DNA from 3 places in the Isoptericola sp. b408 genome. Region 3 is predicted to be linked to each of the others. Evidence: riboswitches for the same ligand, from Rfam matches in the RefSeq annotation. Region 3 holds a riboswitch; each other region holds the start of a gene.
What was found. A riboswitch is a leader RNA that binds a small molecule or an ion and turns the genes downstream of it on or off. The one in region 3 is predicted to bind cyclic di-AMP.

Region 1 (7,177 bases), on a different contig from region 3:
GCGGGGACCCCGGAGCAGCCGTACTACACGAACTCCACCCAGCTCCCGGTCGGCTTCACCGACGACCCGTTCGAGGCACTCGCCCGCCAGGACGAGCTGCAGCGGCGCTACACGGGTGGCACGGTGCTGCACCTCTACCTGGGCGAGCAGATGTCCGGCGCCGAGTCGTGCCGGCTGCTCGTGCGCCGTGCCCTGGAGAACCACCGGCTGCCCTACCTCACGGTGACGCCGACGTTCTCGATCTGCGCCACGCACGGCTACCTCGCGGGCGACGTGCGGTCCTGCCCGACCTGCGGCGCCGGGACCGAGGTGTGGACCCGGGTGATGGGGTACTTCCGCCCCGTGGCGTCCTTCAACACCGGCAAGCAGGGCGAGTACGCCGAGCGCGTGCCGTTCCGGGAGCCCGCGGCCTCCCGGGAGCCCGCGGCGGTGACCGTCGATGTCGCCTGACGCGCCGGCCCGGGCACCGCTGCGCATCGCCGGCTTCGTGCCGTTCTCGACGGTCGACCGGCCCGGTCGTCTGGTCGCCACCGCGTTCACCCAGGGATGCCCGTGGCGGTGCACCTACTGCCACAACCCCTCCCTGATCGACCCCCGGCGGCGGCCCGGTGCGACCTGGTCGGAGGTCCTCGAGCTGCTGCGCAAGCGCCGCAGCCTCCTGGACGGCCTGGTGATCTCCGGCGGTGAACCCACCCTCCAGCCCGGCCTGGCGGACGCCTGCCGCGACGTCCGCGACCTCGGGCTCGAGGTCGGCGTGCACTCCGGCGGCCCCTGGCCGACCCGGCTCGCCCGCGTGCTGCCCCTGGTGGACTGGGTCGGCCTGGACATCAAGGCGGTGCCGGACCGGTACGAGCTCGTCACCGGAGCGGCACCGTCCGGGCGGGCGGCGTGGGAGTCGGCCCGGCTCGTGGTCGAGTCCGGGGTCGACCACGAGATCCGCACCACCGTCGACCCCACCGTGCACACCCGCGAGGACGTCCTGGCGATCGGCGCGCGCCTCACCGCGCTCGGCGTCCGCCGGTGGGTGCTGCAGGAGGCGCGACCGGACGGCGCACGGGCCGGGTGGGTGCGCCGCCTGGACCGCCGACGGCTGTCCGACGTGCTGCGCGAGGACGACCTGCCGGGCGTCGAGCGCCGCGTGGGGGTCTGAACCGCCCGGACCCGGAAGGAGCGCCCGGCTCGGTAGGTTGGCTCCCATGACCGAGCGCCCCGAGGACGACCTCTCCTTCGCCTCGCCCGGCCCGGAGGCGTCCGGCCCCGCCCCGGACGGGACGCGGGGTCCGGCCCGTCCCTCCCCCGGCCCGGCACCGACGGGCGCATCGGACCGCCGGCCGGTGGACCCCGGGGCCCGCTGGGGCGCCCCCGGACCCACGCCGGCCGAGCGCGCCGCGGCGCGGCGCCGGGCCCGGATCTGGGTGCTGTCGGTCCTCGCCCTGATCCTGCTCGTGGTCGGCGGCGCCGTGGGGGCCTCCTACCTGACGACGAGCACGCGCGAGGAGGCGTGGGAACCCGTCGCGGCCGACGTCACCGCGCCGCAGACCGTCAACGCCGTGCAGCTCGTCCTCGGCTCGTGCCTCGCCGAGGCCCCGACCGACGGCGCCGTGGGACGCGTCGAGGTGGTGCCGTGCGGCGAGCCGCACGCGGCCGAGGTGGTCGGGCGCACCGACGCGTCGGCGGACGCCGTCTGGCCCGGCGCGGACGAGGCCGCGGCCCGCACCGCGCGGGGCTGCACCCCGGACCTCCTGGGCCCGCAGGCGCGCGCGGACGACTCCACACGGGTCGAGCTGGTGGTCTGGGCGCCGAGCGAGGAGTCCTGGGCCGCCGGGGACCGCACGGGGCTGTGCGTGGCCGTCGTGGACGGCACGCGGACCGGCTCGCTCCTGGACTGAGCGGCCGGGAACGTCATCGGATCGGTGCCCGATCTTCACCTCCCCGGCACCCCGGATGGGTCGATCGCCCGATCCCGGCCCTCGGTCGACGGCCGTTTCCGACGGTTCCGGCGTGCCGTGTCCGTCATGTCGGACAGCGTCCCGCCGCCGGATCCCTTCACACCGCCTCCACCATCGGCGCAGGAGGTGACCGTTATCTGACCGTGACCTCCGACCGTTTCGGGGCTAGCGTCCTGTCGTCGCCCGGAGACCGGGCGGCGACCGGCCCGGTGCCCAGTGCTGCCGACGGGACGGCCCACCGGAGCACCGACGGCAGCAGCGGGAGACCCAGGTTCTTCGGGTGACGTCAGCGCCACCCTCGGGGTGAAGCCGTCCATCGGCGGCAGGCCACCACTTCTCGGCCTAACCCGACAGCTCATCTCGCCGGCTGGAGGAGTACCCCATGTCCACACCCTCGCTGGATGCTGCGCGCCCGCAGGGTGCCGTGCGCACCCCCAGGAAACGCCACGCCGCCGTCGCCATGACGCTCACGGCGGCCCTCGCCGGCGGCACGCTGGTCGCCGGCGCCGGATCGGCCGCCGCCGACGACGCGCTCACGACCACCACGGACGAGACCGTCGCCGGCGATACCACCTCGGCCGGCACGACCACCACGGACGCGACCGACACGTCGGTCTCCGACGGCACCGCGACCCCGACGCCGGAACCCGTCGTCGAGGACACCGCGTCGCCCGAGCCGACGACCACCACGGACGGGACGACCACGACCCCGACCGAGGAACCGGCCGCCGAGGACACCGGCACCGCCACCGAGGAGCCCGTCGTCGTGAGCACGACGCCCGACGTCTCGGTGTCGAAGTCCCGCAGCACCGGCCGCAAGGGACAGGGCCACACCCGCCCCCGCTACACGGTCCGCGCGACCGCGGACGGCGAGGCGTTCGCCGGCCGGGTCCGGCTCTACGTCCAGGGCACCAAGGTCGCGGTCAAGAGCCTCGACGGGGACGGCACGATCCACTTCCGCCCCGGGTTCTCCCACTACGACGTCGGCCGCAACGGCATCCGCGTCGTCGTCGCGCCGGCCGCCTCCACCGGGTTGGAGCAGGTGACGAAGCACCGCAGGGTGTGGATCAAGCCCAAGGCGACGACCAACATGTACGTCTCCAAGAGCCGTCACACGGCCACGAAGGGCAAGTGGCACACCCGCCCGAAGTACACGGTGAAGCTGCGCAAGTGGGGCGAGCCCGTCCAGGGCCGCGTGCGCCTGTTCATCTCCGGCGACAAGGTCGCCGTGAAGAAGACCAACAAGTACGGGGTCGTCCGGTTCCGGCCGGGGCTCGGCAAGTACGACCTGGGCAAGAACAGGATCCGCGTCGTCGGGGTGCCGGCCCGGGCCGAGGGACTCAAGAAGTCGACCAAGTACCGGAAGGTCCACGTCAAGCCGAAGATGACCCGCGGCCAGAAGGTCGTCCGGGTCGCCCACAACTACATCGGGCACCGGTACTCGTGGGGCGGCACGTCGCCCGCCACCGGGTTCGACTGCTCGGGGTTCACGTCCTACGTGTACAAGAAGGCGATCGGCAAGACCCTGCCGCGCTCGTCGTCGGCCCAGGCCTCTCTCGGCACGCGCGTCTCGCGCAGCAACGCCCGGCAGGGCGACCTGGTCTACTCGCCGGGGCACATCGGGATCTACGCCGGCAACGGCCGGATCATCGAGTCGGCCCGTCCGGGCGTCGGCGTGGTGAAGCGCCAGATCTGGCAGAGCAGCCCGCGGTTCATCCGCATCTGACCGGCACCGGTCCGGGCGCCGCGAGCGCCCGACGGCCCCGCCTTCCGCACGGAGGGCGGGGCCGTCGTCGTCCCGGCGACGATCAGGCCAGCGAGAGCCCCTCGGCACCCTCGACCCGGTCGACGACGACGGTGTCCCCGTCGGCCGTCTCGCCGGACAGCAGCCGGCGGGCCAGCCGGTCGCCGATCTCGCGCTGGACGAGCCGCCGCAGCGGGCGGGCGCCGTAGGCGGGGTCGTACCCCTCGACCGCCAGCCACCGGCGAGCGGACGGCGTCACGTCGAGCGTGATGCGCCGGTCGGCCAGCCGCTGGGCGAGCGCCGCGACCTGCAGCTCGACGATCCGTCCCAGCTCGTCGAGGGACAGCGCGTCGAAGAGGACCACGTCGTCCAGCCGGTTGAGGAACTCGGGCTTGAAGGCCGTGCGCACCGCCGTCATGACGCTCTCGCGCTTGGCCTCCTGGTCCATCACCGGGTCGACGAGGAACTGCGAGCCGAGGTTCGAGGTCAGCACCAGGATGGTGTTGCGGAAGTCGACGGTGCGGCCCTGGCCGTCGGTGAGGCGACCGTCGTCGAGCACCTGCAGCAGGATGTCGAAGACCTCGGGGTGGGCCTTCTCCACCTCGTCGAGCAGCACCACGGAGTAGGGCCGACGGCGCACGGCCTCGGTGAGCTGCCCGCCCTCCTCGTAGCCGACGTACCCGGGGGGTGCGCCGACCAGCCGCGCCACCGAGTGCTTCTCGGAGTACTCGGACATGTCGATGCGCACCATGGCGCGCTCGTCGTCGAAGAGGAACTCGGCCAGGGACTTGGCGAGCTCGGTCTTGCCGACACCGGTCGGCCCGAGGAACAGGAAGGACCCCGTGGGCCGGTCGGGGTCCGCCACCCCGGCCCGCGAGCGCCGCACGGCGTCGGACACGGAGCGCACCGCCGCCTGCTGCCCGATGAGCCGCTCGCCGAGCACGTCCTCCATGTGCAGGAGCTTCTCGGTCTCCCCCTGGAGCATGCGGCCGGCGGGGATGCCGGTCCAGGCCGAGACGACCTCGGCGACCTCGTCCGCCCCGACCTTGTCGGCGATCATCGGCGTCTCGTGCGCCGCCTCCTCGGCCGCCTCCTCGGAGGCCTCGGCCTGCTCGGCCTCGACGAGCTCGCGCTCGACCTGCGGGATCTCCCCGTAGAGCAGGCGCGCGGCGGACTCGAGGTCGCCCTGGCGCTGCAGGCGGTCGGCCTCGGTGCGCAGCTCGTCGATGCGGGCGCGCAGGTCGCCCACCCGGTTGTGGCCGGCCTTCTCGGCCTCCCAGCGCGCGGTGAGGGCGGCGAGCTCCTCGCGGCGGTCGGCCAGGTCGGCGCGCAGCTTCTCCAGCCGGTCCCGGGAGGCCGTGTCGTCGGAGTCCTTGAGGACGACCTCCTCCATCTCCAGCCGGGTGACGGCGCGCTGCAGCTCGTCGATCTCCACCGGGGAGGAGTCCATCTCCATGCGCAGCCGGGAGGCGGCCTCGTCGACCAGGTCGATCGCCTTGTCCGGGAGCTGGCGCCCGGAGATGTACCGGTCGGACAGCGCCGCGGCGGCGACCAGCGCGGAGTCGGCGATGGTGACCTTGTGGTGGGCCTCGTAGCGCTCCTTGAGGCCGCGCAGGATCGCCACCGTGTCCTCCACGGAGGGCTCGCCGACGAACACCTGCTGGAACCGCCGCTCCAGGGCGGGGTCCTTCTCGATGTTCTCGCGGTACTCGTCGAGCGTGGTGGCGCCGACCATGCGCAGCTCGCCGCGGGCGAGCATCGGCTTGAGCATGTTGCCGGCGTCCATGGCGCCCTCGCCGCCGGCGCCCGCGCCGACCACGGTGTGCAGCTCGTCGATGAAGGTGATGACCTCGCCGTCGGAGGCGGTGATCTCCTCCAGGACGGCCTTGAGCCGCTCCTCGAACTCGCCGCGGTACTTGGCCCCGGCGACCATGCCGGCCAGGTCGAGGGCGACGAGCCGCTTGCCCTGCAGGGAGGTGGGCACGTCCCCGGCGACCACGCGCTGGGCCAGCCCCTCGACGACGGCCGTCTTGCCGACACCGGGCTCGCCGATGAGCACGGGGTTGTTCTTGGTGCGGCGGGACAGCACCTGCACGACCCGGCGGATCTCGGCGTCCCGGCCGATGACCGGGTCGAGCCGGCCGTCCCGGGCCTGCTGGGTCAGGTCGGTGCCGTACTGCTCCAGGGCCTTGTAGGTGCCCTCGGGGTTGGGGCTGGTGACCTTCCCGGAGCCGCGGACGGCGGGCAGGGCAGCTCGCAGCGCGTCCGCGGTGGCGCCGGCGTCGGTGAGGGCCTGGGCGGCGGCCGAGCGGCCGGCGGCGACCGCGATGAGCAGGTGCTCGGTGGAGACGTACTCGTCGCCGAGCGCCTCGGCCTCCTGGGCCGCGGTGCTCAGCACGGTCTGCATGGCGCGGGACGGCGAGGGCTGGGCCACGCCCTCACCGCTGGCGGTGGGCAGCGCGACGAGGGCCGCGCGGGTCTTCTGCCCGATCTGCTGGGGGTTGGCACCGACCGCCTCGAGCAGACCGACCGCCACCCCGCCGGTCTGCTGGAGCAGCGCCGACAGGAGGTGGGCCGGCCCGAGCTGCGGGTTGCCGGCCGCCGATGCCGACTGCACGGCGTCGCCGATCGCCTGCTGCGACATCGTCGTGAACTTGGTGTCCATGGATCCTCCGGGTCCGGGGTCGTGATGACTGCTGAGGTCAACCTCCGCAGAGTTGAGTCTATTCCGCTCAACTTTGCGTCGCCACGCGAGGGTCGGCGCTGATGGGACGTCGCCCGGCACCGCGGGTGAATCCTGCCGGGCGACCCGGGGCCGGGGTGCCGGTCCCCGCCCGGTCGGCGATGCTGGAACGGTGAGGACCATCACGCCCGTCCACGCGCCCGCCACGGACCGCCCCCGTCGCCGGCACCCGCTGCGGCGCGCCTCCGTCGCGGCGCTCGCGACCGTCGGCCTGCTCGCCCTGGGCGGCTGCATGAAGGTCGACTGGGACATGACCCTGCACGAGGACGACACCGCGTCCGGCACCGTGATCATGGGTTTCTCCGACGAGCTCGCCGAGTCGATGGGCATGGACCCCCAGGAGCTGTGGGACATGTCCAACGAGGGGGGCGACTCGTTCACCGAGGGCATGCCCGAGGGGTCCACCGAGCAGCCGTACTCGGACGGCGAGTACACCGGCGTGGAGGTCACGTTCACCGACCAGCCGATCTCCGAGATGGCCGGCGGCGCGGAGGACGAGCTCTCCGTCACCCGCGAGGGCGACGAGTTCGTCGTGGACGGCGTCTTCGACCTCAGCGAGGACGCCGCGGACATGGGGGACACCGGCGACCTGCCCGAAGGCCTCCTCGACAGCTTCGACATGCGCATCGCCGTGACCTTCCCCGGCGAGGTCACCGAGACCACGGGCGAGGTCGAGGGGACCACCGTCGTGTGGACCCCTACGTTCGGCCAGGTCACCGAGGTCTACGCCCGCGGCTCCGC
Region 2 (7,177 bases), on a different contig from region 3:
ACCCTGCTCGAGACCAGCACGTCCCTGTGGCGCACCCGGCTGGACCAGATCACCGCCGAGCGCCGTGCGGCGGCGCGTGCCGAGGGCGTCGACTGCCGGGTGGACAAGTGCGTCGCCCTGACCTTCGACGACGGTCCCGTGGCGCAGACCGAACGGCTGCTGCGGATCCTCGACCGCAAGGACGCACCGGCCACGTTCTTCATGGTGGGCGACAACGTCGCCAAGAACCCGCAGATCGCCCGCGCCGTCGCCGACGCGGGGCACCTCGTCGCCAACCACTCGTGGAGCCACCCGCAGCTCACCACCCTCGACGACGCCGAGGTGCGCGAGGAGCTGCGCAGCACCTCCGACGCGATCCGCGAGGCGACCGGGTCCACCCCGTTCCTGCTGCGGCCGCCCTACGGTGACGTCGACGGCCGGGTGCGCACGCTCGCGACCCGCAGCGGGCTCGACGTCATGACCTGGAACCTCGACACGCTCGACTGGCAGACCCGCGACGCGAAGGAGACCCGCCGTCGGGTCCGCGAGCAGGTGGAGCCCGGGAGCAACGTGCTGCTGCACGACATCCACGCGACCTCGGTCGACGCCGTCGGCAAGATCATCAAGGACCTGCGCGACGAGGACTACGTGCTGGTCACGGCCGACCTGCTCGTCGACGACGAGGACTGACGCCCCGCCCCGCCCGGCCGGACGACGCGTCGGGACGCGCGCCGGTCAGCGCCGGCGGTGCCGTGCCAGCACCGCCCGGCAGTCGGTGCCGACCGGCAGCACCCCGTAGCCGGCGCCGCGGTCCTCCCCGAGCCGCGCGGCGACGAACGCCTCGGCGCTGCCCGACGGCGCGTGCCGCACCATCAGCGACGCCTGCAGCGCCAGGGCGAGCGACTCGACGACGCGGCGGGCCTGCGCCTGCTGCGCGCCGTCGTCGGACCGGGCGAGCTCGGTGAGCAACCGCTGCGTGCGCGCGACGTGCGCGTCCAGGGTGGGGTGCGCCCCCGCCGTCGTGCCGAGCTCGGCACGGAACGCCTCGACAGACTCCGGCTCGCGCGCCATCGCCCGCAGCACGTCCAGGGCGATGACGTTGCCCGACCCCTCCCAGATGGCCATGACGGGCTGCTCGCGGTACCGGCGTGCCAGCGGGAACGCCTCGGTGTACCCGTTGCCGCCCAGGCACTCCATCGCCTCGAACGCGTGGTGCGGGCCGCGCTGGCACACCCAGAACTTGCTCACCGCCGTGGCCAGACGGCGGAACGCCCGCTCGGCGTCCGTCTCGGCGTCGTACGCCGCCGCCAGGCGCATCGAGGTCAGGGTCGCGGCCTCGGACTCCAGCGCGAGGTCGGCGAGCACGGCCGTCATGGCGGGCTGGTCGACCAGGTGCGCCCCGAACGCGCTGCGGTGGTCCGCGTGCCACAAGGCCTCGGCGACCCCCTGGCGCATGCCGGCCGCCGACCCGTGGACGCAGTCCAGCCGGGTGCGCGACACCATCTCGATGATGGTGCGCACCCCGCGGCCGGGCTCCCCGACGAGATACCCGACGGTGCCGTCGAGCTCGACCTCCGCCGACGCGTTCGACCGGTTGCCGAGCTTGTCCTTGAGCCGCTGGATGCGGAACGCGTTGCGGGTGCCGTCCTCGAGGACGCGCGGCACCAGGAAGCACGTCGGTGACCCGGGCGGCCCGGCGTCCTCGCCTCCGGCCTGGGCCAGGACGAGGAACGCGTCCGACATCGGGGCCGAGCAGAACCACTTGTGCCCGGTGAGCAGGTACGTCCCGGCCGGGCCGGCGGGGACGGCCGCCGTGGTGTTGGCGCGGACGTCCGACCCGCCCTGCTTCTCCGTCATGGCCATGCCGACGAGCACGCCGGGTTTGTCCCCGGGAGCGGCCGGCGTGCCGTCGTAGGCGGACGACAGCAGGCGCGGTTCCCAGACGGCGGCGAGCTCCGGCGCGTGCCGCAGGGAGGGCACGGCCGCGTGCGTCATCGAGACGGGGCACGCATGGCCGGGCTCGACCTGCGAGAACAGCGAGAAGACGGCGCCCCGCACGACGTTCGCCCCGGGCCCCGGCTCCGCCCAGGCGCCCGTGTGCGCCCCGCGCTCGACGGCGGCGGCGAGCACCTCGTGGTAGGCGGGGTCGTACTCGACCTCGTCGAGGCGGCGGCCACGCCGGTCGTGGGTGTGCAGCACCGGCTCGTGGATGTTCGCCCGCTCGGCCGCGTGCTGGAATGCCGCGGTCCCGACGTGCGCCCCGGCCTCGACCAGTCGCTCCTCGCCCCAGTCGCCGCCGAACGCGTGCACCGCCTCGCGCAGCACCGGGAAGTCCAGGTACTCGTTGACGTCGACGCGTTCCGGCGGCTGGTTCACGACCTGGTGGGTGGTGCGGGGTGCCGGCTGACGCTGCGCGGGGTCCGGCGTCGCGACGTCCGGGGTCGTGGCGGGCGGACTCGCGGTCATGGGATCCTCCGTCGTCGTCGACCTCGTCCTCGAGGGGCCGGCTCCAGGATGTCCCCCCGGGGCACCTGCTCGCTACCCAGTGGCGCCGGCTCCCGTCGAGGCGCCCGGTGACGAGGTCGAGGACCGGCCGAGCTCGGTCACCAGCCGCCGGGTGAGGGGTGCGGGGACCTCGTGCCGGTCGGCGGCCCGCAGCACGGCCCCGCCGATGGCGTCGAGCTCCAGGGGCCGCCCGGCCTCGGCGTCACGCTGCATGGACGAGCGCGCCTCGGGCGGGAACGTGTCGTAGAAGCGCAGGGCCGTCTGGCTGGTGTCGGGACCGCCGCCGGCCCGGCCGATCGCGGCGACCTCCGCGACGAGCGCCGCGAGGGTGTCGCGACGCTCGGTCCGGAGCGTCCCGATCGGCTCCCCGTGGTAGGTCGTCAGCAGGGCGAAGGGCGCGAGGAGCCCGAGCTTGCCCCACAGCATCGCCCCCTCGTCGTCGCGGACCAGCGTGGTGACCCCCGCGTCCCGCAGGATCGTCGCCGCGGCCTCGAGCCGGTCGGGGGGCGCGGTGCTGCTGGCCAGGTCCACCTCGACGAAGGGGCTGCCGTGCACGATCCGCCCGGGAGCGGTCCGGGTGGACTCGACGCGGATGACACCGGCGGCGACGGACGCCGGCGCGAACCGCTCGCGCAGGGCGGCGACGTGCTCGACCCCGTTGAGCAGCGGCACGACGAGCCCGGCGGCGACGTGCTCGGCGGGGACCCGGTCCAGGGCCTCCGGCAGCGACGGGTGCTTGACGGCGACCAGGCACAGGTCGACCGGCTCGCGCAGCTCGGTGTCCGCCTCGACCTCGGCCGAGAAGTCCCCGAAGAAGCCGCTGGTGACGCGGAGGCCGTCGGAACGGAGGGTCGACGCCGTCTCGGGGCCGGCCAGGACGATCACGCGATGGCCCGCCCGGGCGGCCAGCGCTCCCACCAGCCCGCCGACGCCCCCCGGGCCCAGCACGGCGATCGTCGAACGACGTGACGTCCGTTCCGCCATCGTCCACCTTCTTCCTGCGAATCGGGTCAGAGGTTGGTCAACGTAGCGCACCCGTGATCTACCCGTGACAACTCGCGGCGGGAGGGATAGTGTCCAGGCAGCTCACACCCCAGGTGAGATGTCCGAGGCGGGCGCCGAGCCCTGTCACCGCCCCGGAGCCGGACGACACGAACGACAGGGACGGGGGACCCACTCTCGGGCACCACGGTGCCCTCGGGGTGAAGCCGTGCAGGGACGCCCTGCCGGCCGGGTCAGTCTCCGACCCGAACCCGACAGCTAACCCCGCAGGCGCCAGGAGAATGTTCGATGCGACCCCGCACCGCCCGATGAGGCACACGCGCGACCTGCCCGCGCTCCCCGACGCGACCGCACGACCCGCACCCACGAGGGCACGTGCCAAGGGACGACACACCGCGAGCCACGCGGCTCGACGCCGCCGCACCGGCCCGACCTGGTCCTCGCTCGCGCCCACGAGCTGGCCGCTGAGCATCGGCCTGGGCCTCGCCGTCACGATGGCGACCACGACCGGCATGGCCGTGGCCTCCAACACGACCGAGCTGCCGCGCGCCACGAGCCCGGAGGCCGCGCCCTCCGGCGTCCGCGCCCCGGGTGACGCCGCCGCCGACCTCGCGGCCGTGACGAGCGCCGCGAAGCAGGCGGCCCTGCTCGCCGACCGTGGCCAGGCCGCCTCCCGGAACGCCGACCGGGCCGCGCCGACGACGTCCCGCGCGGCCGGTGGCTCGGTCGGCGGCACCGTCGTGCCGGCGGACGCCACGATGTCCGCGGAGAAGGTCGCCCTGTCCGTCGAGGCGGCGCCCGAGCCCCCGCCGCCGCCGCTGCCCGGCTGCGACGGCTACGCCAGCGGCACCGGGTCCAACGGGTACGTCCCCGAGAGCGAGATGTGCACCCTGTGGGACGGGACCACCCGGATCCGCGCCGACGCGGGTGTCGCCCTCGCCCGGCTCAACCTGGCCTACCGCGTGGTCTTCGGCGAGAACATGTGCATCACCGACGGCTACCGGAGCTACTCCGCGCAGGTCGCGACCAAGGAGGCCAAGGGGTACCTGGCCGCCACGCCCGGCACCTCGAACCACGGGTGGGGTCTGGCCGTGGACCTCTGCCCGGAGACGTACTCCGGCAGCCGCTACGACTGGCTCCGCGCGAACGCGCCGGCCTACGGCTGGGACAACCCCGACTGGGCGATCTACGACAAGTACGAGCCGTGGCACTGGGAGTACACGGACGCCGTCACCGAGATGGGCGGCTGAGACCGGACGATCTCAAGGCCCCACCGGGCCGCCGAGGTCGTCCGGGGTGAAGGCGGCGAGGTCGACCGACGCCTCGCCCCGCCCACCGGAGGACCAGGTCAGGGTCCCGGCGCCGCTGGCCAGGTCGACCTCGAGGACCGCGACGGCGTCGGGCACCTCGACGCCGCGGCGCTCCATGCTCAGCACCGTGCCGTGGAGCGTCGCGTCGACGTCGCCGTCGAACGCCGGGAACGTGTTGCGGAACCGGCACAGGGCCAGCATCCGCCGCACCACCGGCGTCTCGAGCGCGGCGTCGATCTCCTCCGCCGTGTAGTGGTGGCGGTTGATGTCCCGCCCCACGCCCGTACGCTGCAGGAGCTCGACGTCGTTCTCTCCCGCCAGCAGGCCGACGTAGTAGACCTGCGGGATGCCGGGCGTGAAGAGCTGGAGCGCTCGCGCGGCGAGATAGCGCGCGTCGTCGCGGCCGAGCGCGTCGTAGAAGGTCGAGTTCACCTGGTACAGGTCGAGGTTCGACGCCGCGGCACCCGTCGCCGCGGCCGACGCACCGCCGGTCCGCTCGTGGATCCCCTCCACGAGGGCGTCGATCTGGGCCGGGTCCAGCAGGCCGGGGCGATCCGGCTCCCCCGGTTCGACGGTCTGGTCGGGGCCGACGTCGATGACCCCGATCCCGTCGTGGGTGTCGAGCACCGTGACGGCGTTGCGGGGACGTTCACGCAGCCAGTCGAGCAGCGCCGTGCCGTCGCCGGTGTACAGCGCGTGCAGCACGAGCGGAGGCAGCGCGAAGTCGTAGACGAGGTCCACCTCCCGCGCGATCTCGATCTGACGCCGGTAGTAGGAGTGCACCTCGACCAGGACGTCCACACCCCGCTCCCGCGCCCGTGCCGCGAAGTCCGCGATGAAGGCGAAGGTCTCGGGCGTCATGAAGCACGTGCTGCCCGGCGTCTTGACCGCGTACCCGACGGCGTCGAGGCGCACCTGGCGCACCCCGGCCGCCGCGACCGTGTCGAGGATCGAGGTGAGGTAGTCCTGGCCGAGCTCGGAGCTCAGGTCGATGTCGATCTGCTGGGGCGTGAACGTCGTCCACACGTAGCGCAGCGCGTCCCCGAGCCGCAGCGCCGTGAACGGCAGCCCGGGCCGGGGCCGGTAGATGCGGGCCAGCTCCTCCTCCCGTGCGCCGTCCGGGAAGACCGACGACATCGTGAGGAACATCGGTGCCCACGGCGAGGCGTCGCCGTGGGCGACGACGTCGCGGAACGCCGCGGAGTCGGCGGAGACGTGGTTGACGATGAGGTCGACCATCACGTCGTGGGTGCGGGACAGGTCACGCACGTCGTCCCATGTCCCCAGGCGCGGGTCGACGGCCGTGTGGTCGACGGGGTCGAAGCCGGCGTCCGCGCCGTCGAAGGGCGTGTAGAACGGCAGGACGTGCACGCCCCCGAACGACTCGGCGACCTCGTAGCGGCGCAGGAAGCGCGCCAGCCCCCGCAGGTCGCCGCCGAGCCGGTCGGCGTAGGCGATGAGCTGGACCTGGTCCGCGGTTCCCATGCGCTCACCCTCCGTCGGGTCCGCCGGCGTGTTCCTCGCCCGCCATCATGCGGCACCCCCGGCCTCCACGCCCACCGTGCACACCTCGTGCGTGTCACCCGGACGCTGGGAGAATGGGAGGACACGACCCGCGGGGCCCCGGACGGCCGGCAGCGAGCGCGACGGAGCCTCGACACGTACCAGGAGATGTCCCATGAACTGTTTCGAATGCGCCACCGAGCACCAGGCCACCACCCCGGCGGTCACCGTCTGCTCGCAGTGCGGCGCCGGCTCGTGCATCAAGCACACCCGGGCCGCCCACGCGCACAAGGAGGTCTACTACTCCCCCGGGGCACCCGGCGAGCGCGACCTCGGCCGCCGCATGTTCTGCACGACGTGCGCACCCGACTTCGCCCACACGATCGACGTCGCGTAGCGGCCCCGGCTAGGGAAGGGCGCCGCTGCGGCGTCCGTAACGGGCCAGCAGGTGCCACACCTGCTTCAGCGTCTGGGGGTCGACGTCGTCGGCTCCGCGCCACGGGCCCAGCAGCGCGGGCGTCAGCTCGCCCTCGGCGGCGACGGACTCGGCGAGCCGGACCGGTTCCGGCCCCCGGTAGCGCTCGTCGAACGCGGTCGGGAAGGCCCGATAGCCGGGGTGCCACTCGACGGCGCAGCCGAGCCGCTCCGCCGCCGCGGCGACCGCCGTCCCGCGGTAAGAGGGGTCCAGGACCACCGCCTCCAGGTCGCGGTCGACGCGAACCTCGCCGTGCACGTGCGCCTCGACGTAGCGGTCGAGAGGGTCGCGGCACGGGTCCGAGCGCAGCAGCACCGTCAGGCCGGACCGGTCCCGGGTGCCGAAGTCGTGCGGCGTGTGGACGCTGTCCGGGTAACAGAGGGTCGCCCGCTCGAGGACACCC
Region 3 (7,177 bases):
TGACGGTGCTCGTCTCGGCCGTGGTGATGACGGCGATCTTCGCGCCGATCACCATGTACCTGTACCGGAACCGCCGCTGACCCCTGCCAGTTGTGGGCATGGAATCTGCAGCCGACACGCCCGGTCGACCGGCAGATCTCATACCCACAACGGGGTGGCGGGTGGCGCGGAGGGCACGTACGGGACGGCCACGGTCCGGGGCGCTCGGGGCGGCAGCGGCGGCACCGGCCCGGCGAGCAGAGCACGCACGCGGTCGACGGCGGACCCCGCCCCTGCCGTGAGCGCCTCGACGAAGTCGTCACCGACCACCACGACGACCGTGTACCCGAGCCGCTCCGTCCACCGCCGTCGCCTCACGTCGTCGCGCCACTGCGCGCGGTCGCTGCGGTGCTGGTCGCCGTCGTACTCGACGATCACGCGGTGGTCCGGATACAGCAGGTCGCAGCGTTTGACGTAGGTCCCGTCGGCCAGCCGGAGGGTGGCGTTGACCAGCGGTTCCGGCAGGCCGGCGTCGGTGAGCCGCAGGCGGGTCCGCGTCTCCATCACCGAGTCGGTGCCGGGTCGGACCCGCGGGACCTGGGCGCGGACCTGGGCGATCCCCTTGACCTTCCGCGTCCGTCCGGCGACGTCGGCCAGTTGCGCGGGCAGCACGAGCTCGCGCCGGTGCCGCATCATCGCGTCACCGAGCACGACGACGTCGTCCGGCACCCGGAGGCCTGCCGCGACATGCACGAACGTCTGCGCCGGCGTGGTGACCGGGAGCCCTCGGACCACCATGGTGTCCAGGAACTCCTGCCGTGACCGGTGGGCGACCACGTCCTGACGCTGCGGCCGGTCCGCCTCGCGCGAGGTGACGACGTGCGGCGGCGCGTCGTCGCCCGCCTCGTGCCGCAGGGTCCACGGCACGTCGACCCCGAGCAGCCGCAGCGCCGTGACGTGGCTGAAGACGACACCGTCGTCCAGCACGGCCATCAGTGCCCGGCACCGTCCCTCCAGGTCGGAGACGGACGCGGCAGGGGCGCGGACGCCGTGGAACGGCGCGTCGAGGTCGACCCGGCGCAGCGCGGCGGGGTCCGCCCCCTGAGCGAGCGCGTCGGCGACGCGGAACGGTTCACGGGTGGGTCCCTCCGCCGTGGTTCGCAGCACGCCACGACCGTGGCAGAGCCATGCCCCGCCGCGGGCCCGTCATCCACAACCCCGCGTTGTGGGCGTGGAATCTGCAGGCGCGGACCCGTGTCGGGCTGCCGATTTCATGCCCACAACAGGCGGTCAGGCGGCCGAGTCGGCCTGCAGCTCCTCGTCGCACCGGCGGGTGACCACGAGCACCGGGCACTTGGAGTGGTGCAGCACGGCCTGGCTCGTCGACCCGAGCAGCAGCCCGCGGAACCCGCCCCGCCCCCGCGAACCGACCACGACGAGGTCCGCCGCGCCCGAGAACTCCGTCAGGAGCTCGGCACCGGACCCGTCCAGGACGTGGCGCTTGATCGTCAGCCCCGGGTGCTCGGCCGCGACCCGGTCGACGATGACGTCCAGACCTGCCTTGACGTCGTCGAGGATCTGCTCGTGGTCGATCTGGGACGGCAGCCACGCCAGCACGCCGGCCCCGCTGCCCAGCGGGACCCCGGCCACGGCGACGAGCTCGGCGTCCCAGGTCTCGGCCTGCTCGACGGCGTGCCGCAACGCGATCTCCGCGGTCGGCGACCCGTCGACCCCGACGACGATCCGCCGCACGTCGTGGATCCGGTCGCCGTCGCGCCGCTCCGGGTCGTCGGTCTCGGCGACCTCCTGCCGGTAGGGCACGACCACCGTCGGGCAGTGCGCGTGGGCCGGCAGCGCCGAGGACACCGTCCCCAGCAGACGCTCCGTGAATCCGCCGCGCCCGCGCGTCCCCACGACGGCCAGGCACGCCTCCGCGGACATCTCGACGAGCACCCCGGCGGCGTCCCCGGTGGCGACCGTCCCCGTGACCGGGACGCCGATCCCCTCGACCCTTGCCGTGGCCTCGGACAGCACCGCCTTGGCCCCCTCGGCGATCGCGGTGTCGTCGAGGGCCGCGTAGCCGCCGTCCAGGGAGGCGGCCGTGAAGGACGGCAACGAGTAGCTGCACACGACGTGCAGGCTCCACCCGACACGTGCCGCGTACGCCGCGGCCCAGTCCAGGGCGTGCATGCTCGCGTCGGAACCGTCGACCCCCACCAGGACGACCTCAGGACGTGTCATCTCGCGCCTCCCGTCTGCGTCCGGACCTCGCCGTCCGGCATCCGCCTGGTTCAAGCCTAACGAAAGCGCCCCGCAAGACGCAGCAAAGGCCGCCCGGCGACACCGCGTGGCGCGCTCGGGGGCCGGGCCGTGCCCGGACGCACGACGCCCCGGCACTCACGAGGAGTGCCGGGGCGTCGGGGCGGACGGTCGAGGCGTCGGTCAGCCGGTGACCCGCAGGAAGGTCGGGCTGGACTGCCAGAGGCTGGACTGGCGGACGGTCCAGCCGCCGGGGCGCGTGGCCTCGATCTGCTGGCCGTTGCCGATGTAGATCGAGATGTGCCCCGGGGACCAGATGAGGTCGCCCGGCTGCGCCGACGACTGCGAGATCTGCGTCGTGTTGGACGCGCTGAGGATCGCGCTCGAGGAGTGCGGCAGCGAGACGCCGACCTGCGCGTACACGTAGGTCACCAGGCCCGAGCAGTCGAACCCGGACGGCGAGGCGCCGCCGACGACGTACGGCGTGCCGAGGTAGCGGGCCGCGATGGACACGACCTGCGAACCCCGCGAGCTGTCGGCCGTCGGCGTCGAGGAGCTGGAGCTGGAGCTCTCGGTCGAGCTCGACGAGGACGAGGACGACGACGAGGACGAGCTCGACGTCGACGTGGGCTCCCGCTCGGCGGAGCGCGAGGTGGTCGTCTCGCGCACGGGCTCCGGCTCGGGCTCGGGCTCGGGGGCCGCCTTGATGTCCGCCTTCTCGGCGATCTTCGGCGTCACGCGCTCGACCTGGACCTTGGCACCGGAGTCGACGGTGACCACGGGCGCGGACTCCAGGGCCTCGCGGGCCTGGTCGGTCAGCGAACCGAGGTCCACGGTGCTCAGCTTCTTGGCCGCGTCCGAGTCCACGGGCGCGGCGTGCGCGGCGGTGGCGCCACCGATCGTGGAGACCAGCAGACCGCCGGCGGTGGCCATCACGGCAGCACGACGGCTCGCGGCTGCAGATGGTGCGGTGATGGGGCGGCGGGCGGCCAGGTGCCGACCGCGCGTCGTGGTGCGTGCGTTCACGTCTTCCCTCTCCTGTCCGCCTACGAAGTCAGCTGTCGGGTTCGGGTGGGAGAAATCACCCGGCCCCACGGTTCGGACGAACCGTGGGACTTCACCCCGAGGACACCGTGTCCGGTGCCCGAGAGTGGGTCCCCCGCCCCTGCCTAGGGTCTCGGTTCCCGACCGGCGGCAGGGCTCGGCGTCCGGTCGAGGTCCGGCAGACTGCTCCACCGGACGCGAGAACGGTATCTGATACACGCCCCGATGTCACGTTTCGATCACGATCTGCGGCGATACACGTCCGAGGGGCCCGCAGAGGGCACTGCGCCCCCCGCTGAGTCCCTCGAGGGGTGTCCGGCGTCCGGGACCCCCGGGAGCACCTCGCGGCACGACAGAGGGCCCTGCCGCGCTCTGCGCGCGACAGGGCCCTCGGCACGAGGTGCCGGCGTCTCAGCCGACTCGGATGAAGGTCGGGTTGGACTGCCAGATGTTCCGGAACTGGATCGTCTTGCCCGGACGCGGGGCGTCGATCTGCGTGTTGCCACCCGCGTAGATGGAGATGTGGCCCGGGGTCCAGATGAGGTCGCCCGGCTGCGCGGCGGAGCGGGAGACCACGCTGCCGGCGTAGCGCTGGTCCGAGGACGACCGCGGCAGCGAGATACCGGCCTGGGCGTACACGTACTGGGTGAACCCGGAGCAGTCGAAGCCGGACGGCGTGGTGCCACCGGAGACGTACGGGACGCCCACGTAGCGCGAGGCGATGGAGACGATCGTCGACCCGACGGCGGAGTCCGGCACGGCCGTGGTGGCCGAGGAGGACGTCGTCGTCGAGGAGGAGGAGGACGAGCTCGAGAGCGACTCGCGCTCGGAGGAGCGCGACGGCGCCGCCTCGCGCACGGGCTCCGGCTCGGGCTCCGGCGCGGCCTTGATGTCCGCCCGCTCGACGATCGTGGGCGTCACGCGCTCGACCTGGACCTTGGCCTCGGCGTCGACGGTGACCACCGGGGCCGCCTCGAGCGCCTGGCGCGCCTGGTCGGTCAGCGCACCCAGGTCCACGGTGCTCAGCTTCTTGGCCGCGTCCGCGTCCACCGGCGCCGCGTGGGCGGCGCTCGCGCCACCGATCGTGGAAACCAGGAGACCACCGGCGGTCGCCACCACAGCAGCCCGACGGCCTGCGGCCGCGGAGGGGGCCGCCATCATGGGGCGGCGTGCGGCGCGGTGCTTACCGCGCATGCTGCGAGCAGTCACGTTCAACCTCTCCGTTCGCCTACGAGGTCAGCTGTCGGGTTCGGGTGGGAGAAAACACCCGGCCCCGCGGTCCGTACGAACCGTGGGACTTCACCCCGAGGACACCGTCACCGGTGCCCGAATCGTGGGTCCCCCGCCCCTGTCGTGCGGTCATCCGTGGGAACCAGGACGGTGACAGGGTTAGGCGCCCGTCCCGGTACTCGCGCGAGACACCCGCGCGAGCGAGTCTGACCGTACCGGAACCTCCCCGCCGATGTCACGCTCCGGTCACGTCTCGCGTCCGATGCGTCGCGTCGAGATCTCAGCGGGCTGCGACGAAGAGGTGCTTGGCCAGCTCCTCCGGCAGCTCCAGGGCACCGTCACCGTCGACCAGACGGACGACGAAGTCGTCGCCGGCGCGCTCCACCTCGATGCTCGCGCCCGGGAAGAGGCCCGCGTCGGACAGCCGCAGGAGGAACTCGTCGTCGACCTGGACCGGCTCGGCGATGCGGCGCAGCACGACCGTCGCGGAGGCGTCGGCCCCGGACTCCAGGTACAGCGGCAGGGACTGCACGCCCTCGAGGAACGGCAGCTCCTCGTACTGCTCCCCCAGCTCCGACAGCCCCGGGATCGGGTTGCCGTACGGGTCGTGGTGCGGGTGGTCGAGCAGGGTCACCAGCCGACGCTCGACGAGGTCGCTCATGACGTGCTCCCACCGGCAGGCCTCGTTGTGCACCTGCGGCCAGTCGAGCTTGATGACGTCGGTGAGCAGACGCTCGGCCAGACGGTGCTTGCGCATGACCCGCACGGCCTTCTCCTGACCGTCGGCGGTCAGCTCGAGGTGCCGGTCACCGGTGACGACGACCAGACCGTCCCGCTCCATCCGCGCGACCGTCTGGGAGACGGTCGGGCCCGAGTGCCCCAGACGTTCCGCGATCCGGGCGCGCAGCGGCGTGATGCCTTCCTCACCCAGCTCGTAGATCGTCTTCAGGTACATCTCGGTGGTGTCGATCAGGTCCGTCACGTCCGCTCCCGTCTTGAGGCCCGGGCCTAGTCTATTCGCATGACCCTCCAGATCCCCGCGTCGATGCTGCCCTCCGACGGCCGCTTCGGCTCCGGCCCCTCCAAGGTGCGCACGGGCCAGGTCGAGGCCCTCGTCGCGGCCGGCGACCCGGCACGCCCGGTGCTCGGCACGTCGCACCGGCAGGCGCCGGTCAAGGATCTGGTGCACCGGGTGCGCACGGGCCTGACCGAGTTGTTCGACCTGCCCGCGGGGTACGAGGTGGCCCTCGGCAACGGCGGGTCGACCGCCTTCTGGGAGGTCGCCACGGCGTCCCTCGTCCGACGGCGGGCCCAGCATGCCGTGTTCGGGGAGTTCGGGGCCAAGTTCGCCGCCGCCACCGCCCGGGCACCCTTCCTCGACGACCCCGAGGTGGTCGAGGCCGCACCCGGGACGGTGGCCCACCTGACGCCGTCGGACGCCGTGGACGTCTACGCCACCCCGCACAACGAGACCTCGACCGGGGCGGTCGCCCCCGTGCGCCGCCCGGGCGGCCCCGACCAGCTCCTGCTGACCGACGCGACCTCGGGTGCGGGCGCGCTGCCGGTCGACCTGCACGAGACCGACGTCTACTACTTCGGCCCGCAGAAGGCCTTCGCCGCCGACGGCGGCCTGTGGCTGGCGCTGTGCTCCCCGGCGGCCGTGGAGCGCGCCCGGGAGGTGGAGTCGTCCGGCGACGGCCGGTGGGTGCCGGAGTTCCTGTCGCTGACCACGGCGCTGGAGAACTCCCGCCAGGACCAGACGCTGAACACCCCCGCCGTCGGGACGCTGGTCATGCTGGCCGACCAGGTCGAGTGGCTGCTCGAGCACGGCGGGCTGGACTGGTCCGTGCGCCGCTGCGAGCGCTCGGCGCAGGTCCTGTACGGCTGGGCGGCGGCGACGCCGTGGGCGACACCCTTCGTCACCGACCCGGCGGAGCGCTCCCCGGTGGTGGGCACGATCGACCTGGACCCGTCGGTCGACGCGGGGGCCGTCGTCGGGCTGCTCCGCGACCACGGGATCCTCGACGTCTTCCCCTACCGCAAGCTGGGCCGCAACCAGCTGCGCGTCGGCATGTTCCCCGCGGTGGACCCGGACGACGTCGCGGCGCTCACGGAGTGCATCACCTACGTGGTCGACCGGCTCGGCTGACGAGGCTGACGGGGACGGCGAGCGCGGCCGGCGCGCCCGACGTCAGGCCGGCCGGGCCTGCTCCGCCGGGACCGGCTCGTCCCCGGCCGGGACCGGCGGGTCGAGATAGACGACCTCGAGGTGCGGTCGGCGCAGCAGCCGGTAGCGCACCGTGACGCGCCAGGACCGCATCGCCCAGACGGTGGCCGCGAGCGCCACGGCGAGGGTGGTGATCGACCCGACGAGGATCGACCAGCGCGGCCCGAACGCCTCGCCGATCCAGCCGACGACGGGTGAGCCGATCGGCGTGGAGCCGAGGAACACCATCATGTAGAGGGCCATGACCCGCCCGCGCATCACCGGGTCGATCGAGGTCTGGATGGTGGAGTTGGCCGCGGTCATCATCGTCAGCGCGGACAGGCCGACCGGGATGGTCGTGACGACGTAGAGCCAGTAGGTCGGCATGAGGGCGTTGACCGCCGTCGCGACCGCGAAGGCGAAGGCCGCACCGATGACGAGCCGCACCCGCGGGCGCTC

Region 1: linked by a shared signal. The riboswitch ahead of Q6347_RS02790 (C40 family peptidase) and the one ahead of Q6347_RS12975 (C40 family peptidase) in region 3 are both predicted to bind cyclic di-AMP.
Region 2: linked by a shared signal. The riboswitch ahead of Q6347_RS00900 (D-alanyl-D-alanine carboxypeptidase family protein) and the one ahead of Q6347_RS12975 (C40 family peptidase) in region 3 are both predicted to bind cyclic di-AMP.

What each region holds. Positions count from the first base shown of each region.
Region 1 covers NZ_JAUQYQ010000001.1:613,847-621,023, reverse strand. The annotation lists gene Q6347_RS02805 (ribonucleoside triphosphate reductase) at 1-450, shown strand, start outside; gene Q6347_RS02800 (anaerobic ribonucleoside-triphosphate reductase activating protein) at 440-1,150, shown strand; gene Q6347_RS02795 (septum formation family protein) at 1,197-1,889, shown strand; cyclic di-AMP (ydaO/yuaA leader) riboswitch at 2,184-2,327, shown strand; gene Q6347_RS02790 (C40 family peptidase) at 2,332-3,675, shown strand; gene clpB (ATP-dependent chaperone ClpB) at 3,758-6,358, opposite strand; gene Q6347_RS02780 (hypothetical protein) at 6,549-7,177, shown strand, end outside.
Region 2 covers NZ_JAUQYQ010000001.1:190,913-198,089, forward strand. The annotation lists gene Q6347_RS00885 (polysaccharide deacetylase family protein) at 1-669, shown strand, start outside; gene Q6347_RS00890 (acyl-CoA dehydrogenase family protein) at 715-2,445, opposite strand; gene Q6347_RS00895 (ketopantoate reductase family protein) at 2,518-3,468, opposite strand; cyclic di-AMP (ydaO/yuaA leader) riboswitch at 3,609-3,775, shown strand; gene Q6347_RS00900 (D-alanyl-D-alanine carboxypeptidase family protein) at 3,795-4,736, shown strand; gene gtfA (sucrose phosphorylase) at 4,749-6,281, opposite strand; gene Q6347_RS00910 (DUF2180 family protein) at 6,475-6,696, shown strand; gene Q6347_RS00915 (DUF3626 domain-containing protein) at 6,706-7,177, opposite strand, start outside.
Region 3 covers NZ_JAUQYQ010000004.1:314,248-321,424, reverse strand. The annotation lists gene Q6347_RS12990 (ABC transporter permease) at 1-80, shown strand, start outside; gene Q6347_RS12985 (DUF559 domain-containing protein) at 139-1,146, opposite strand; gene Q6347_RS12980 (universal stress protein) at 1,270-2,220, opposite strand; gene Q6347_RS12975 (C40 family peptidase) at 2,422-3,264, opposite strand; cyclic di-AMP (ydaO/yuaA leader) riboswitch at 3,267-3,431, opposite strand; gene Q6347_RS12970 (C40 family peptidase) at 3,694-4,491, opposite strand; cyclic di-AMP (ydaO/yuaA leader) riboswitch at 4,494-4,657, opposite strand; gene Q6347_RS12965 (metal-dependent transcriptional regulator) at 4,793-5,494, opposite strand; gene serC (phosphoserine transaminase) at 5,534-6,661, shown strand; gene Q6347_RS12955 (MFS transporter) at 6,704-7,177, opposite strand, start outside.